4 regions of the Kitasatospora sp. NPDC004669 genome follow, and region 2 is predicted to be linked to each of the others. Evidence: riboswitches for the same ligand, from Rfam matches in the RefSeq annotation. Region 2 holds a riboswitch; each other region holds the start of a gene.
The links. A riboswitch is a leader RNA that binds a small molecule or an ion and turns the genes downstream of it on or off. The one in region 2 is predicted to bind cyclic di-AMP.

Region 1 (2,190 bases), on a different contig from region 2:
GTCCGGGGTGGCGTCCAGATCGAGCATGGCCTGGTCGATCAGGCGCTGCTCGGTGGCGTCGTAGCCGACCAGCTCCGGGCCGATCTGCTCGATGACGGCCAGGACGGCCTTCTCGACACCCTTGCCGAAGTAGCGGTTCTTGTCACCGTCGCGCAGCTCCAGCGCCTCGAAGGCGCCGGTCGAGGCACCCGACGGGACAGCGGCACGACCGGTGCTGCCGTCGTCGAGGCCGACCTCGACCTCGACCGTGGGGTTGCCGCGCGAGTCGAGGATCTCACGGGCTACGACGACATCGATGGACGGCACGAGGCATCTCCTTGCGGAAGCAGGGTCCGGCCGACCGTGGTGGCTGTCGGCGGGACGATTGCGGAGTCGTTACGACCAGAGCCTAACCGCCCGGGCTCCCGGAGCCACGTTGACCTCGGCTCCGTCTCAGCGTGTGGCCCCACTACCCACCGGTAGTTCACCTGCTTGTCCCAGCTTGTCCCTTTGCCGCGGACGAATGCGGACGAAGGGGGCCGGGCGCGGCCCCCTTCGTTCCCGGGGTGTTGCTCGAGATCCTTCGGGGCGTCACCCGGGGACCTGTGGACCGGCTCAGCCGAGGTGCAGGACCTGGCCGGGCATGATCAGGTTCGGGTCGCCGCCGACCGTGCCGCGGTTGCCGTCGTACAGCGCCTGCCAGCCGCCGGACACGCCCTGGGCCGCGGCGATGCTCGACAGGGTGTCGCCGGAGTGGACGGTGTAGTCATGGCCGGCCGGGGCGGCCTGGACCGGCTGGGCGGCGCGCGGGGCAGCGTGCTTCGGGACGTACTGCTGGGCCGACTGCTCGACAGGCTTCTCGGCCTGCTTGGGAGCGGCGTGCTTCGGGGCGTACTGCTGGACCGGCTGCTGAGCGGGCTTCGCGGCCGCCTTGGGGGCCTGCTGCTTCGGGGCCTGCTGCTTGGGCGTCTGCTGCTGCGGGGCGGACTGTGGCTTGGCGTCCGAGGAGGTGTCGACCACGGCCGGGGCCCCACCCTTGCTCAGACCCGCCTTGACGGAGCACACCGGCCAGGCGCCCGGGCCCTGGGAGGCCAGCACCTTCTCGGCGACCGAGATCTGCTGGGCCTTGCTGGCCTGGTTGGCCTGCGACGCGTACGCGGTGCCGCCGAACGCCTTCCAGGTGCTGGAGGTGAACTGCAGTCCGCCGTAGAAGCCGTTGCCGGTGTTGATGCTCCAGTCGCCGCCGCTCTCGCACTGGGCGACGGAGTCCCAGGCGGAGGCCGGGGCGGCGGAGGCGCCGGTGGCGGCGAGGAGCGGCATCGCGAGTCCGACGCCGGCCACACCGGCGACGGCGATGGCCTTCTCGGTCTGGGTGCGACGACGGTGACGGCCGGTTCCAACGAACAGCATGAAAAAGTCCCTCTCCGCACGCCTGCGAGGTGAGCTGTCGGGTTCGGACCGGGAGGTGGCCCGGCCGCCGCGTGCGGAAACGGTTCCGCTCAGGCGGCTTCACCCCAAGCCGTGGAGGACGGCAACAAACCTGGTTCCCCCGCCCCTGCCCAGGGTTCTGGTCGGTTTCCCGTGACGCGGCGGGCAGGATTCGGCGTTCCGCGCACGAGGTCCGCAGCTGCGAACTCCAGGGAGACTAGACAGATCCTCAGATCAATCACAAGCTCATATCGTCGACATCACACAGAAATTACGGCACGTGATCGATCGCCTACCAATGGCTCCTCTATGTCCGGATTGATGGGTGTTCATACCGGCATCAAGGGCGCATCAGCGACGTCCGGTCAGTGTGTCGGAGCCTCAGGAACGGCGTGCGGAGACCGGATCTCGGGGCTGAATTCGACCGGAAGTTCGCGCAATCCACGCATGATCAGACCGCCGCGCCAGCGCAGATTCTCCGGGGTTTCAGCCAGCCGGAGATCGGGCAGTCGGGAAAGCAGCGTGGCCAGCGCGGCGCGCCCTTCCAGCCGGGCCAGCGGGGCGCCGATGCAGTAGTGGATGCCGTGCCCGAACCCCAGGTGGGGGTTGTCGGCCCGGGCCAGGTCGAGGGTGTTCTCGTCCGCGAACCGGGCCGGGTCACGGTCCGCCGCCGCCAGCACCACCAGCACCGGATCGCCGACCGGGATGTCCACCCCGCCGATGGTCAGCGGCCGGGTCGCGAACCGCCAGGTCGCCAGCTCCACCGGCCCGTCGTAGCGCAGG
Region 2 (2,190 bases):
CCACCAGCCAGCCGCCGAGGAACGGGCCGACGGCCGCGGACACCCCGCCGAGGCCGGACCACAGGCCCACCGCCGCCGAGCGGTCGTCAGGACGGAAGACGGCCTGGAGCATGGCGAGCGAGCCGGGGGTGAGCAGTGCCCCGCCGATGCCCTGGACGGCGCGGGCCACGATCAGCACTTCGATGTTCGGGGCGGCGGCGCAGGCCGCGGAGGCGGCGGCGAACCAGACCACGCCGATCAGGAAGACCCGGCGCCTTCCGTACCGGTCGCCGAGCGCGCCGCCGAGCAGGATCAGGCCCGCCAGGGTGAGCAGATAGGCGTTCAGCGTCCATTGCAGGGACGCCAGGGAGGCGCCGAGGTCGGCGCCGATCCGGGGCAGGGCGACGTTCACCACGGTGCCGTCGAGCATCGCCATGCTGGAGCCGAGCACGGTTGCCAGGAGTACCCAGCGACCCTGCGCGGTGCCCAGGCGCAAGGTGCCGGCTGTTGAGGTGGCCACGGCCCGATCCTGCGCCCGGCGGGGCGTACGTGACAAGGGTCACCGCGTGGCGTGTCCGCGGCGAGCGGTGCGTGAGCGCACGGTCACGCTGGAGTGTGGAGATCGGCGCAGGGTCGTGGATCAGTGGCGCCCGGTGAATGGATTGTGCACGCACCGTGGGATGGGTCATGCGGAGGGTCACCACCCTCCGGGGGAATATCGCCGGTTCAAGAGATCGACATTGCTTCACCCGAACGGATGGGTTTTAGTTCAGCGACCGCCCGGCCAGCCCGGGTGGATCCACCGGGTGGAACGCCGAGTCCTGCCGCTGCCCGATGGTTCGAACTGAGCTCTGTACGGCAGGAGCGGGGGACCCACAGGTAAGTCGCCGGACGGGAGTTCGCGCTTCTCAGCGCGAACGTCCAGGACCGGCTCGGGGTGAAGCCGCGCATGCGGCCGGGCAACTCCAGCCCGAACCCGACAGCTCACCTCGCAGGCGTCGGAGAGGAAATCCATGCCTGCTCAGGCCCGTCGTATCGCCCTGCCCCGCTCCGCCCGCCTCGGCATCGGCATCGCCGTGACCGGTGTCTCCTTCGCCCTGCCGCTCGTGACCGCGATGGCCGCCCAGGCCTACACCGCCCCGGGTGCGCCGGCCGCCTCGGTCGCGCAGCACACCGCCGCCGCGGAGGCCGAGTCGGCCGCCCCGGCCGCCGTGTTCGAGAGCTACCGCGTCGTCGGCGGCGACACCCTGTCCAGGATCGCCGACGCCAAGCAGGTCGAGGGCGGCTGGCACGCGCTGTACGAGCAGAACCGCTCGGTGGTCGGCGCCAACCCGAACCTGATCTTCCCGGGCCAGCAGCTCTCGCTCGCGGCGGACGCCGCCGCCGCCGAGCCGGCAGCTCCGGCCAAGCCGGCCGCCCCGGTCACCCAGAGTGCCTCCGCCGCCGCGGACACCCAGCTGCAGGTCAAGACCGAGGCCGCCAAGCCGGGCGCCCAGCTCCAGACCCAGGTGCAGACCGCCGCCCCGGCCCGGGCCGTGACCGCCGCCCCGGCCCGGGCCGTGACCGCCGCCCCGGTCGCCGCCACCGTCGGCTACGTCGCCCCGCTGGCCAACCCGGTGCTGGGCGAGGCCTACGGCGTGGCCGGCTCGATGTGGGCTTCCGGCCACCACACCGGCCAGGACTTCGTCGCCTCCACCGGCACCCCGGTGCGCGCGGTCGCCAACGGTGTCGTGGTGAAGGCCGGCAACGGCGGCGCCTACGGCAACGAGGTCGAGGTCAAGCTCGCCGACGGCAAGTACGCCCAGTACGCGCACCTGTCGGTGATCGGCGTGAAGATCGGTCAGACCGTCACCGTCGGCCAGCGGCTCGGCCTCTCCGGCGCGACCGGCAACGTGACCGGCCCGCACCTGCACTTCGAGATCCGTACCGGTCCGGAGTACGGCTCGGACATCAACCCGGTCGCCTACCTGCGGGCGCACGGCGTCGCGCTCTGACCCTGCGCTGACCGCGGGTTTCAGGAACCACCGCTGTTGCGGGGCGAATCGACCGCCCGGGATGGTCATGTCGGGTGACCGCTCGACCGGGTGATCGCCGCATCAGTGGACATGGGCGCGGGACACGCCCAAGGCCGGCCCGGCCTCGCGAGGACTCCTCGTGGAGCCGGGCCGGCCGCTGCCGTTTCCGGCTCCGGGCGTGTTCGAGCGGTCGAAC
Region 3 (2,190 bases), on a different contig from region 2:
TCCGTCATCCGCCGTCTGTCATCCGTCCGCCGTCATCCGCTACACGTCAGCTGCCGGCCGGCGGCTGCCGGTTCGCCGTTGCTCAGACCCGGCCGGCGAAGTCCGGGGCCCAGTTGGCGATGGTCTGCTCGCGGACGCCCGCGCTCGGGTTGGCCGCCTCGACGTACTTGCCGCCGCCGATGTAGATCGCGACGTGGTAGACGCCGGAGTCCTGACCGTTGTTCGACCAGAAGAGCAGGTCGCCCGGCTTCAGGCTGTCCAGCGAGACGTGGGTGCTGGCGGCGGCCTGGTCGGCGGCGATGCGCGGGATGTTGACGCCCGCGGCGCGCAGCGCGGCCTGGGTCAGGCCGGAGCAGTCCCAGCCGCCGTTGCCGGTGCCGCCGTAGACGTAGGCCTGGCCGACCTTGGACTCGGCGAAGGACACCGCGGCGGCCATGCTGCCGGTGGCGGCCTGGGCCGGGGCCTGAGTGGCCGGCTTCGCGGCCTGGGTCGGGGCCTGAGTGGCCGGCTTCGCGGCCGGGGCCTGAGTGGCCGGCTTCGCGGCCTGGGTCGGGGCCTGAGTGGCCGGCTTCGCGGCCTGGGTCTGGGCGGTCGGCTTGGCGTTCACGGCACCGCCGTTCGCGGCCTGGCCGGCCTTCTGGGAGCGGTTGAACCAGCTGAAGTCCGAGCCGGATCCGGTGGAGGAGGACTTGTCGGCCTGGGCCTGGTCGCCGTCACCGAAGGTCAGGCGCTGGCCGGGGTAGATGGTGTCCGGGCCCTCGGTCAGGGTGCTGCGGTTGAGGTCGTACAGCCGCTGCCAACCGCCCTGGACGTTGTGCTTGCCGGCGATCGAGGAAAGCCAGTCGCCCGCGACGACGGTGTAGTCGCCGCTCTGGGCCTGGGCCTGAGGCTTCTGCGCCCGGTCGCCGTTGGCGGAGTCGGTGGAGGACTGGGTCTGCTCCTGGGCGGGCGCGGCCGGCTTGGCGGGCTTCGCGGCCGGGGCCTGGCTCTGCGTGGGCTTGGCGGCGGGCTTGGCGGCCGTGGCGGCGGAGGTGCCGACGGCGGCCGGGGCACCGCCCTTGGTCAGACCGGCCTGGATCGAGCAGACGGGCCAGGCGCCGGGGCCCTGCGAGGCGAGGACCTTCTCGGCGACGGCGATCTGCTGGTCCTCGGTGGCGAGGTTGGCCTCCGGGGCGTACGCGGCACCGCCGAAGGCGGCCCAGGTGCTGGAGGTGAACTGCAGGCCGCCGTAGAAGCCGTTGCCGGTGTTGATGGCCCAGTTGCCGCTGCTCTCGCACTGGGCGACCTTCTCCCAGGTGGCGACGGAGGCGGCGTTGGCGGTGCCGGTGGTGAGGCAGGGGACGGTGAGGCCGACGCCCGCGACGCCGAGGGTGGCGATCACGCGACGGGTACGGCTGGGCAGGCGGGTGCCGTTGGTGGGCAGCATGAAGACGCGGTCCTCTCCCACGCCTGCGAGGTGAGCTGTCGGATTCGGGCCGGAGTTGCCCGGCCGCGCTGTGGGCGCGGCTTCACCCCTAGCCCTGGACCGTTCCGAGGAACTGCCCGGGGCGACTTACCTGTGGTTCCCCCGCTCCTGCCGTGGTGCGTTTTCGCGCTGCCAGGACATCCGACGGCAGGACTCGGCGTTGCGGATGAACTGGGTTCGTGTGGTCACGAACGGGGAGCACGTTAAGCAGACTTAAGTTCAAACTGCAAATATCTGTGATGCGCATCACGGTTTAGTGGAAATTGCCAAATCGGACACGAATCATGATCATAAATGATCATTTTCCGGCAATGTGGCTGTGGATTCCCGCAATTGTCTTCGCCTCAGGGGTGAGGTGACGGAGCGTGGAAGCGTGCGACAGCACGCCCGGCTCGGCGGGGGAGTGGTCGTGATTCGAGTGCCGGAATGCGCGCCCGGCATTCCCGCCCAAAAGGTGACATAACGGACATGTCGCACCATTGTTCTCCTAATTCCCGTAATTCCCGTACCGGGACAAGCGGCAGGCGCGGGGTGAGGGCGGGAGAAGCGGGCATGCCGAAGGGCCCGGAACGAAGCCGTTCCGGGCCCTTCGGCGCGCGCGAGTGCGCGACGGTCGTCACTGGCCGCCTGCTAGGCCTCCAGGGGCCCCTGGGTGGCCGCGTGGGCGCCGCGCGAGCCCTCCTCGGCCCCGGCGGCGGCCGCGGCCTCCGCCTCGGCCCGGGCCA
Region 4 (2,190 bases), on a different contig from region 2:
GCCGCGGACCGCGCCGCGCTGAAGGCCCAGCAGCAGCAGGACGACCGCGCCTCGCGCGGCAGCGCCCGGGTCGACCTCAGCAGCCTGCCGCCGGCCAGCGGCTACGCGGCCGTGGCCGTCGCCAAGGCGATGAGCAAGCAGGGCTCGCCGTACGTCTGGGGCTCCACCGGGCCGAACACCTTCGACTGCTCGGGTCTGATGGTCTGGTCGTACTCCCAGGCCGGCGTCTCGCTGCCGCGCACCTCGCAGGAGCAGGGCAACGTCGGCACCGCGGTGCCCTCGCTGGACCAGGCTCAGCCCGGCGACCTGGTCATCTACGGCAGCGACCGGCACCACGTCGGGATGTACATCGGCAACGGCATGGTGGTCCACGCGCCGCACACCGGGGACGTGGTGAAGGTGATGAAGGCCGACGCGATGCCGATCAACACGATCCGCCGGGTCTGACGACCCGACACGCCCGAGGGGCCGGCTCCGGCCCTGTGATCCGCGCCACCCTCCGACCGGGGGTGGCGCTTCGGGTTTGCGGGTTCAACGTCCGACTGGTGAGAACCGATCAGCTTTGTGTGCAGCGACGATCACCATCAGTCATTTTCACAAAAGAACATGGGTAATCTTCCGACTTTTTTCTGACAAGGATTTGAACGGATCACGGTTCAGTTACTAGGGTCGTGCTCCGAACCACCGCACTGTCGATCGCCCAGCCCGGGTGGCGGCGGTGGTTTCCGTCGAGTTCGCGAAACAGCGGGGCAGGTCGAAGCGACTGTCCGACAGGGGAGCCCAGTGGTCGGGGGCGCTGCGGAGCGGAGCCGGGGAACCACGTTCCTCCGGGGTGAATCGGCGCCAGGTCGGCCGGTGGAACGGCCGTGAGGCGTCGTAGGGCATGCTTCCGGCCCGAACCCGTCAGCTCACCCGGTAGGCGGACGTAGGAAGAAGGAGTCCGCCTTCGTGGCGTCCCATCGTCGTCCCAAGCCCGCCAGCCGCGCCCGTGTCTCGATCCTGACCGGTGTCGCCGCGGCAGCCGTCGCCCTCTCCGCGCAGTCCGGCGCGCACGCCGACCCGCAGCCGACCAAGGAGCAGGTCAAGGAGCAGGTCGACCAGCTCAACGAGCAGGCCGAGCAGGCGACCGAGAAGTACAACGCCGCCCAGGAGAAGCAGCAGGCGCTGGAGAAGCAGGTCTCCGGCCTGCAGGACCAGGTGGCCCGGCAGCAGTCCCAGGTGACCGACCTGCAGGGCGGGCTCGCCGAGATCGCCGGGGAGCAGTACCGCAACGGCGGCATATCCCCGACCGTCCAGCTGATGCTCTCGTCCAAGCCGGACAACTTCCTCAACCAGGCCGGTGCGCTGAACCAGGCCGGTGACACCCAGAAGAACCAGCTGAAGCAGCTCCAGGAGCAGCAGCGCAAGCTCGACCAGGACCGCACCGAGGCCCAGGGCAAGCTCGCCGAACTGGAGTCCACCACCCAGCAGCTGAAGGCCTCCAAGGAGGAGGTCCAGAACAAGCTGAAGGCCGCCCAGGACCTGCTCAACACCCTGACCGAGCAGGAGCGCCAGGCGATCCGCCAGGCCGAGGAGAAGGCCGCCGCCGACGCCAAGGCCAAGGCCGACGCCGCCGCGAAGGCCGCCCAGCAGCAGGCCGCCTCCGACCGTGCCTCGCGCGACAGCGGCCGCACCGACATCGGCTCGGGCTCCTCCGCGGGCTCCTCGTCCTCGCCGGTCGTCAAGCCGGCCGCGCCCGGCAGCTCGCACGGTGCCGCCGCGCTGGCCGCCGCCGCCGGCAAGGTCGGCAGCCCGTACGTCTGGGGCGCCACCGGCCCCGGCTCCTTCGACTGCTCCGGCCTGATGGTCTGGGCGTTCAACCAGGTCGGCGTGTCGCTGCCGCGCACCTCGCAGGAGCAGGCCGGCGCCGGCACCCGGATCGGCTCGGACATCTCCCAGGCCCAGCCCGGCGACCTGCTGATCTTCTTCAGCGACGCCCACCACGTCGGCATCTACGCGGGCAACGGCCAGGTGCTGCACGCGCCCAAGCCGGGTGCCTCGGTCCGCTACGAGGCGGTCTCCAACATGCCGCTGGCCTCCATCGTGCGGGTCTGATCCCCGCCCAGGCCGTTCCAGGCCCGGTCCTCCGTCACGGAGGGCCGGGCCTGCGGCTTTTCCGGCGGCTCGGGCAGATGTCTGATTTAGGGTCAA

Region 1: linked by a shared signal. The riboswitch ahead of ABZW30_RS07065 (transglycosylase family protein) and the one ahead of ABZW30_RS34595 (LysM peptidoglycan-binding domain-containing M23 family metallopeptidase) in region 2 are both predicted to bind cyclic di-AMP.
Region 3: linked by a shared signal. The riboswitch ahead of ABZW30_RS40120 (transglycosylase family protein) and the one ahead of ABZW30_RS34595 (LysM peptidoglycan-binding domain-containing M23 family metallopeptidase) in region 2 are both predicted to bind cyclic di-AMP.
Region 4: linked by a shared signal. The riboswitch ahead of ABZW30_RS24630 (NlpC/P60 family protein) and the one ahead of ABZW30_RS34595 (LysM peptidoglycan-binding domain-containing M23 family metallopeptidase) in region 2 are both predicted to bind cyclic di-AMP.

The regions. Positions count from the first base shown of each region.
Region 1 covers NZ_JBEXKB010000006.1:8,259-10,448, forward strand. Annotated here, with positions in the region: gene eno (phosphopyruvate hydratase) at 1-306, opposite strand, end outside; gene ABZW30_RS07065 (transglycosylase family protein) at 595-1,389, opposite strand; cyclic di-AMP (ydaO/yuaA leader) riboswitch at 1,393-1,562, opposite strand; gene ABZW30_RS07070 (cytochrome P450) at 1,773-2,190, opposite strand, start outside.
Region 2 covers NZ_JBEXKB010000056.1:38,041-40,230, forward strand. Annotated here, with positions in the region: gene ABZW30_RS34590 (MFS transporter) at 1-499, opposite strand, end outside; cyclic di-AMP (ydaO/yuaA leader) riboswitch at 812-990, shown strand; gene ABZW30_RS34595 (LysM peptidoglycan-binding domain-containing M23 family metallopeptidase) at 993-1,973, shown strand.
Region 3 covers NZ_JBEXKB010000083.1:15,558-17,747, reverse strand. Annotated here, with positions in the region: gene ABZW30_RS40120 (transglycosylase family protein) at 83-1,447, opposite strand; cyclic di-AMP (ydaO/yuaA leader) riboswitch at 1,434-1,635, opposite strand; gene ABZW30_RS40115 (hypothetical protein) at 2,096-2,190, opposite strand, start outside.
Region 4 covers NZ_JBEXKB010000031.1:39,830-42,019, forward strand. Annotated here, with positions in the region: gene ABZW30_RS24625 (NlpC/P60 family protein) at 1-447, shown strand, start outside; cyclic di-AMP (ydaO/yuaA leader) riboswitch at 785-938, shown strand; gene ABZW30_RS24630 (NlpC/P60 family protein) at 949-2,094, shown strand.